DNA from 2 places in the Solibacillus sp. iso_87 genome. Region 2 is predicted to be linked to the other one. Evidence: riboswitches for the same ligand, from Rfam matches in the RefSeq annotation. Region 2 holds a riboswitch; the other holds the start of a gene.
What was found. Region 2 has a riboswitch for glycine ahead of gcvT (glycine cleavage system aminomethyltransferase GcvT). Riboswitches for the same ligand answer to the same signal wherever they lie in the genome.
Positions count from the first base shown of each region.

Region 1: linked by a shared signal. The riboswitch ahead of AC0VXV_RS08340 (amino acid permease) and the one ahead of gcvT (glycine cleavage system aminomethyltransferase GcvT) in region 2 are both predicted to bind glycine.

Region 1 covers NZ_CM149656.1:1,689,226-1,693,664, reverse strand. The annotation lists gene AC0VXV_RS08345 (cobalamin-independent methionine synthase II family protein) at 1-825, shown strand, start outside; gene AC0VXV_RS08340 (amino acid permease) at 923-2,260, opposite strand; glycine riboswitch at 2,516-2,595, opposite strand; gene AC0VXV_RS08335 (dehydrogenase) at 2,917-3,453, opposite strand; gene aspA (aspartate ammonia-lyase) at 3,665-4,439, shown strand, end outside.
Region 2 covers NZ_CM149656.1:2,406,154-2,410,592, reverse strand. The annotation lists gene AC0VXV_RS12240 (prepilin-type N-terminal cleavage/methylation domain-containing protein) at 1-239, shown strand, start outside; gene AC0VXV_RS12235 (type II secretion system protein) at 148-441, shown strand; gene comGF (competence type IV pilus minor pilin ComGF) at 438-893, shown strand; gene AC0VXV_RS12225 (shikimate kinase) at 1,204-1,716, shown strand; glycine riboswitch at 1,843-1,935, shown strand; glycine riboswitch at 1,939-2,047, shown strand; gene gcvT (glycine cleavage system aminomethyltransferase GcvT) at 2,211-3,320, shown strand; gene gcvPA (aminomethyl-transferring glycine dehydrogenase subunit GcvPA) at 3,440-4,439, shown strand, end outside.

The sequences.
Region 1 (4,439 bases), 720 kb from region 2:
ATCGGTTTACGCATTACGGATGAACTAAGCGGGAAAAACCATCACTTTATCGAAATCTTTAAAAAACTGAAGAAAAGTGCCGGCGATCACCAGACAAAACTATGTATCCCGTCACCTTCTCATATTTTAGGTGAGTTATCTTTTTCGAATAATTTCGGACCAGATGCATTTTATAAAACAAAAGATGAATTAAAACAAGCGTTAGCAAAAGCGTATATAGAGTTTGTGGAAGAATATGCAGCAGTTGGCGGAGAAATATTACAATTTGATGATTGCTTATGGCAACTTTTTGCTGACGACAACCCGAATTCACCATTTACGGGCGAACAAATTAATCAGGAAGAAGTTCAAGCGTTAGCAACTGAATTTATTGAGATAAATAATCAAATTATTGAAGTGGGCCATCGTTTAGGTTTAAAAATGTGGACACATAATTGCCGCGGCAACTACGACTCACGTAATATGGGTGGTGGTTCTTACGTTAAAATCGCTAACCTCTTCTTAAAGCAACTGAATTATGACCGCTTCTTCTTAGAGTGGGATGATGACCGCGCAGGTTCTATTGAAGCACTCGCTGTCTTCAAAGATAAACCGAATGCAGAAATTGTATTAGGGTTGTTATCTTCTAAAACGAATACTTTAGACAATGAAGATCGCATTATTAAAATGCTTGATGAAGCGTCTAAAATTATCGACAAAGATCGTTTGTTCATTTCACACCAATGTGGTTTCGCTTCCTGCGATGGCGGCAATGAGCTTACAGAAGCTGAACAATGGGCAAAAATTCAGCAAGGACAGCAACTAGCTCTGCAGTACTGGAGTTAAATAAAAACATAAAATTTACGATATGAAAAACACGCAAATTCACGGGTTCCTTGAATTTGCGTGTTTTCCGTTTTTTATAAATGATGGATTTGCCTAATTATATTTTCCGAACCTTATAAAGAACAAACAGCAGTATAAACCATAACGGTGTTAACAACAGTGAGGTTCTCGTAGACTCGGAAATAGCCATAATGATTAGTAAAAACAAGAAGAATGCCAATATTAAATAGTTGATGAATGGTGTTAAAGGTGCTTTGAAAATTGAAGTTTTATGTAGATCCGGATGACGCTTTTTGTATTTGATATGCGAAATCAGAATAATGCTCCAAACCCAAATAAAACAAATCGCACTAATTGTTGTCACGATACTGAATGCATCGTCCGGCATGAAGTAGCTAAGCAATGCACCAATCGAAACTACGACCGCAGAAAATAACAAACCATTTTGCGGCACCGCATTTTTGTTTAATTTACCGTAAGCTTTCGGTGCTTGTTTATTATTACTTAAACTGAACAGCATGCGGCTCGTTGAGAACATCCCGCTATTTCCTGCAGAAGCAGCTGATGTCAGCACAACAAAGTTAATTAAACCTGCTGCAATCGGAATACCTACCAATGCGAAAACCTGAACGAATGGCGAGCTTGCTGCGCTTAAAGTATCCCAAGGGTTAATTGTTAAAATTACGAATAATGCCCCTACATAAAACAGCAGTATACGAACAGGAATTTTATTAATAGCAGATGGGATATTTTTTTGCGGGTTTGCCGTTTCAGCAGCAGCTACCCCTACTAATTCAACTCCTACGAATGCAAAGACAACCATTTGGAATGCCATTAAAAATCCAAATGTACCATTCGGGAATAATCCGCCATGCTCCCATAAATTCGATACAGCCACTTTGCCTGTATCTGTTTCAAAGCCAATGATCAACAATACAATGCCTATCGCAATCAATGCAACAATTGTGATGATTTTAATTAACGCAAACCAAAACTCGAGCTCTCCGAACAGTTTGACAGTCAATAAATTCAAAATAAGTAAAACTACTAAACATGCGATAGCCGGTACCCATTGCGGGATGTCGAACCAGTACTGCGTATACATACCGACCGCGATAATGTCCGCCATTGCCGTCATAATCCAGCAGAACCAGTAAGTCCAGCCGGTAATATAGCCTGCCCAATCCCCTAAGTATTCAGTGGCGAATTCGGTAAATGATGCATAGCCGCCTTTTGATAAAAGTAATTCGCCAAGTGCACGCATGACGAAAAATAGTGCGATTCCAACGATCAAGTATGCAAAGATAATAGAAGGTCCTGCAAGTGAGATCGCTTTACCTGACCCTAAAAACAACCCCGTTCCGATTGTTCCTCCAATCGCTATTAACTGAACGTGGCGATTTTTCAGGTCGCGCTTTAATTCTTGTTGTTCCAAAACGATTCCTCCAAAGGATAAGTATTTTGTCTGTTTTCACAGCGCAAAATAATAAGTATTTCATCGCGGTCCATCAAGTAAATTTTTCTGGAATTAAAACAGGGACTGATAATATGTCAGTCCCTGTGTCTAAGAATAATCGATTTCACCTCTGTAAAATCGCGTCCAGATTTCAAAAAATCTGTGACATCTATCGAGGGCTTTTCATTAAACAATGGATGTTTCATACAACTTATGTTAAAGAAAAGCGTCTCTCATTACTCTTCTGTCCTTTTGCCTGAGATTGTGAACCCTTCGGCGACGCGGATTATCGCGCTCTCTCCAGAAACTGCTCCCGTCAGTAGTTTTATCCACGACGATCTACGCTTGATATGTATGCAATTAGTTGCCTATAGGTCCTTGGCATCTTCCAGTTTCCTATAGTTCGCGTTCAATACTATTATTGTACGATAATTCATACTACCAATTTTTTGCCCGTCTTACAATGGACAATCAGAGCCATTTATTATATAAATAGCAATTTATCCTTATTCCCAACATAATGTTTTCTTCTTGCAGAAAATTCTTGACCAAAAAAATATTACACCGAAAATTCAATATTTTCAGTGTAATATTTATATAGAGGAATTGGTAGCCCCTCGTATTAATGTATCCGTTTACTGCAGTTTTTCCTGAACCGTTGAATCTTCTTCATATGTTGTTCGATTGATATCGATCAGCTTACCTTTCGTTGTGTCTGTCTTTTTCATTTTAACAACATACGTATTATCCAAAGCAATTTCTGTGCAGGCGATGTCTTTCTCACTGCGAATATCTTCAGGATAGTTTAAGGTAATGACTAAAGTATCCCCATCTTTTTCGATTTTTTCAATTTCTCTTCCACAGCCGTCCGAATATCCTGTGACAAACAGTACTTCCTCTGTTTCAAAATCGACTGATGGAACCGATTCGAAACCAAAAGTATCGGCCCAAGTAGTATAAAGCTTTTCATCCTGCACGATTGAAATACTTGTACCGACCTCAGGAGGTATCGAATCTAAATGCAACAATAATTCATATTCCACTTTATTTTCGTCATTTTCTTCCTGCTCAGGTTCAGTTGAATCGGATGATGTTTCGTTTTCTTTCGTATTACATGCTGCAAGGAGCAAAATCATTCCCACGACCAGCGTGTAACTTAACCATCTCTTCATTGAATCACCTCATCCCTTATCTAATTAGTCGTGTAAATAATATAAAAGTTACGAAATTTTCCTCGTTATATTTGTTAATATGGGTTAATTTAATATTAAGTGAGAACATTAAATAAACTAATAATTCAGCAAGTAAGCTTTTATTATAATATGGCGTATAATATAGTTGTTTATCCAACTATTACACCATTCTCTTGGAGGGTTTGTACAAATGAGTACACGTATTGAAAAAGACTTTTTAGGCACATTAGAAATTCCAAAGGACGTTTATTACGGCGTTCAAACAACTCGTGCATTAGAAAATTTCCCGATTACTAAAATGACAATGCACCCTGAATTAATTCGTGCATTTGCCATCGTAAAGAAAAGTTCGGCACTTGCAAATGCCGCTATCGGCAAATTGGATCCAGTAATTGCTAATGCAATTGCACAAGCATCCGATGACATTATTTCAGGACTATTACATGACCAGTTCGTTGTAGATCCAATTCAGGGCGGAGCAGGCACTTCAATGAACATGAATGCCAATGAAGTAATCGCAAACCGTGCACTGGAAATTTTAGGGGAAGAAAAAGGTACTTATTCAATCATTAGTCCTAACAGCCATGTCAATATGGCGCAGTCAACAAATGATGCATTCCCATCTGCTATCCATATTGCAACAGTTTCTACGCTAAATAATCTAATTATGGCGATGGAAATGATGCGTGATAGTTTTATCAGAAAATCAGTAGAATTCGATTCAATCGTTAAAATGGGTCGTACGCATTTACAAGATGCTGTACCAGTTCGTTTAGGCCAGGAATTCGGTGCATACGCTGCCGTTGTTTCTCGTGACATTGCTCGAATAAAAAAAGCGCAGCAAACGATGCTGCAAATCAATATCGGAGCAACTGCTATCGGGACAGGCCTTAATGCGGACCCTGAATATATGAAATTGGCAGTAGAAAACATCGCGACTTACAGTGGATTCCCGTTCATAAAAG
Region 2 (4,439 bases):
ATTTATCAACCCCGCATAACCGGCTGGTATTTAATACGAGAGGAAATGTCCAGGCGTTTGGACGGCTAACATACCATTTTGAAAATATAAGCCATCAATACTCTGTTAATATCGGCAAAGCCAGAATTTTGGAAAAGGAGGTTTTTCATGAGCCAGGAAGGACTAACTCTTGTAGAAACACTGTTAGCAGTCGTCATTTTATTTTTCCTTTCCTCGACAATCATTCCGCTCACATTTAATATGAAACAGCAAATTGCCTTACAAAAAGTACAAGCCCATGCTGCAGAAGCAGCTTATATAGGAGCGATGAAATATAAAAGATATGGACAATCAGCCGGAGTTCAGCTCATTGACGGCGTTCAGTTTCAATGGAATTACAATGGAAACCAAGTATGTGTCCATTATGATAATAATGAAAAGGAAGAGGAACTGTGTGTATGAATTGGAGGCAAACTTTAAATGAGCGGGGATTTACACTACTGGAGAGCTTGTTTCAGTTAACCGTGTTTGTACTTTTTACCGCAATAAGCCTGCTTATCCTTATATGGGTTCGGGATCTTCAACAGCTTGAGATGATGAAAGATGAGGTAAACTGGGAATTGTTTGTTTATGATCTTCATCAATACAATATGAATTCCGCATCTGGTAGGTTGCTCAGTTCTAGTATGCTGCAACTGGAAATGTTAAATGATCCCGAGGAACGGTTGTTTGTCTTTGACAAATCAGAACAGCATTTGCGTAAAAGGTCGAATAAAGGAGGAAATGAAATTATGCTGCCTTTTGTTGAGAAGTGGGAGCTGGCGGTTAATGAAAATGAAGTGAATATGAGGGTAGTGATGAAAAATGGAACAAAGCGAGAAAGAGACATCGTATTACCATTGCCTTCAAAATGAGAAAGGTGCATTATTTTTGCTGGCTGTGTTTTTATTGTTCATAGTTTCCGGAGCTGCTGTTTTCTATACAAATGCATATTTTGCGCAAATAAAAGTATATAATTCATTGGAATCTATTTACGTTCGTGCTACGATAAATATACTAAATTTACCTTAAAATTCGACTTCTTTTTGCAAAGTCGAAAAAATGTCGCATTTATGCGATTTGGTTTGACCTAAAAATATTTCTGTTTAAGACGCAAAATAGAAACGAAAGAATAGGTAGAGGCGTAATTAATTAAGTAGTCCGTAATAGAAGAAGGTGAACAGCATGCGTAAAATTTATTTAGTAGGATTTATGGGGTGCGGAAAAAGTGCGATTGGAAGACGTTTAAGTTTTTTCTTAAAAATGCCGTATTACGATATGGATCATGAAATTGTACGACAGCAGGGTATGACAATTCCTGAAATTTTCGAGAAATACGGCGAAGCACACTTCCGAAAAATCGAGACGGAATTTTTAAAGAATTTTCGTGATGAAGCATGCATTATCGCTACAGGCGGTGGGGTAGCCGTGAATGAAGAAAACAGGAAAATTATGCGCCGGACAGGGCTTGTATTTTTTCTTGATGCAAAATTTGAAGATATTTATATGCGTATTCGAAATGATAAAAACCGTCCCATTGTTCAATCGTCAACGGAGCAAGAATTGGAAAATCTGTATCACCAACGCAGAAAGAATTATCGACTGGCTGGTCATATACAAGTATTGACAGCTGGGAGAACATTAAGACAAATTGTTGAGTACATCGGCTTTCAAGTGAAACGTCTTAAAGGCGAATAATAGCTGTATAATTATGTTTAATGTTCGTATTTTGAATAAAATTAAAAAAAGATTGCGTTTGCATTATATTCAATGTTAGGATATTGCTAAGAAGAGCAATTACATGAAGTAAATAATCTAACGCGGATGATGGTACGGGGAGAGAACGTGATGTCACGTCGCCGAAGGAGCAAATAGCTATGCTATGAATCTCTCAGGCAAAAAGACTCGTATTGGACGCAACTCTGGAGAGTGCTGTAATAGCTATTGTTGCGAACAGCCACCAACGGGGAAAGCCTAAATTGTGATAGTGGATCAAATTTGGGTGTAACTTTCAGGTGCAAGGACAGAGAATCTCGGTAAAGGGGATTCGTCTGTCTTTTTTTTGTGGAGAAATCGGCTTTTAATATTCTGATGATTCTAATAAAAAGATAGATATACACTTTGATAGGTGTAATGTTGATTCCCCCTTTGCAAACCAAAACGAACATACATAACTAAAGGAGGAAATGAACATGACAAATGATTTAAAGCTAAAGCGCACACCACTTTTTGATGAATATGCAAAGTATGGTGGGAAAACAGTTGATTTTGGCGGCTGGGAGTTGCCTGTACAATTTTCTTCGATTAAAGATGAACATGATGCGGTACGTAACCGTGCAGGACTTTTTGATGTATCCCATATGGGGGAAATTATCGTAGAAGGTCCAGATGCACTAGTTTATCTACAAAAAATGCTTTCCAACGATATTTCTAAAATTGCAGTCGGCGGCGCACAATACAGTGCACTATGCTATGAAGATGGCGGTGTTGTTGACGATTTACTGACATACCGTTTGGAAGATAACCTTTATTTACTATGTGTTAATGCAGCGAATATTGAAAAGGACTTTGAATGGTTACAGAAGCATGTCGAAGGGGATGTCAAAGTGACAAATATGTCAGATGACTATGCTCAAATCGCATTGCAAGGACCATTATCTCAGGAAGTTCTGCAAACATTAACAGCAACAGACTTAACGGCAATTAAATATTTTAAATTCCAGGACAATGTGGATGTAGGCGGTCATTCGGTTCTTGTTTCTCGCTCTGGCTATACAGGGGAAGACGGATTTGAAATTTACGGTGCACCAGCAGCAATTGTTGATCTTTGGAACAAAATTTTGGAAGCTGGAAATGACAAAGGTGTAGTAGCTGCCGGTTTAGGAGCACGTGATACACTCCGCTTTGAAGCTTGCTTACCATTATATGGCCAAGAGATTTCAAAGGATATTTCACCACTGGAAGCAGGCATTGGCTTTGCGGTGAAATTAGCGAAAGATCCGCAATTTATCGGTCAGCAAGCATTAATTGACCAAAAAGAAAATGGCTTAACACGTAAATCTGTAGGCATCGAGATGATTGATAAAGGTATTCCTCGTCACGGTTATAAAGTGTTTAAAGATGGTGAAGAGATTGGCTTTGTAACAACAGGTACTCAGTCACCGATGACAAAGCGCAATATCGGCTTAGCTATAATTGACACAAAATTCACAGAAGTTGGAACTGAATTAGAAATCGAAGTACGAAAAAATAGAGCAAAAGCAGTTGTAGTAGAAACTCCATTTTACAAGCGTGCAAAATAAAGTAAAAATTTAACCAGTGGGGGTATTCATCCCCTTGATTGATAGTTCTGCTGCCTTTAGAAGAAGATAAATTCCTACCCGTTAATAACGGGATAAAACTTTTGAAAAGAGGGTTAACAATGAAACATCGTTATTTACCAATGACGGAACAAGATAAACAAGAAATGTTAGACCATATCGGGGTTGCGACAATTGATGAGCTATTCGAGGATATTCCTGAGAAAGTTCGCTTCCAAGGAAGCTACAATATTAAACCTGCGAAGTCAGAAGCCGCTTTAATGAAGGAACTGGCACAACTCGCTTCAAAAAATAAAGATACAGCAACCAATGTATCGTTTTTAGGTGCTGGTGTCTACAATCACTATAAACCGGTAATTGTTGATCACGTTATTTCACGTTCAGAGTTTTATACAGCGTATACACCATACCAGCCGGAAATTTCTCAAGGCGAACTTCAAGCGATTTTTGAGTTCCAAACAATGATCGCAGAACTGACAGGCATGGATATTGCAAACTCTTCTATGTATGATGGCGGTACGGCATTGGCAGAAGCAGGTATGCTTGCAGCAGGTCATACACGTCGCGGTAAGTTACTTGTTTCAGGAGCTGTACATCCGGAATATCAAGATGTTGTGAAAATGTATGCAACAGGACAATCAATTGAAGTCGTTACAATTCCTACAAAAGACGGTGTGACAGACATTGAAGCACTTAAAGGCTTAATCGATGATCAAACTGCCGGTGTTATCGTTCAATATCCTAACTTCTTTGGTCAAGTTGAAAACCTACAGCCGCTTGCAGACATTACACATGATGCAAAAGGATTGTTTATCGTATCTGCAAACCCGTTAGCTCTTGGCGTTTTAACACCTCCTGGAAAATTAGGGGCAGATATTACAGTTGGGGACGCACAAGTATTCGGTATTGCTGAAGCATTCGGTGGTCCACACTGTGGTTATTTTGCGGTAACGAATAAGTTAATGCGTAAAGTACCGGGCCGTCTTGTTGGGGAAACAGTTGACCAAGATGGACGTCGTGGTTATGTATTAACATTACAAGCTCGTGAGCAGCACATCCGTCGTGACAAAGCGACATCTAATATTTGTTCTAACCAGGCGT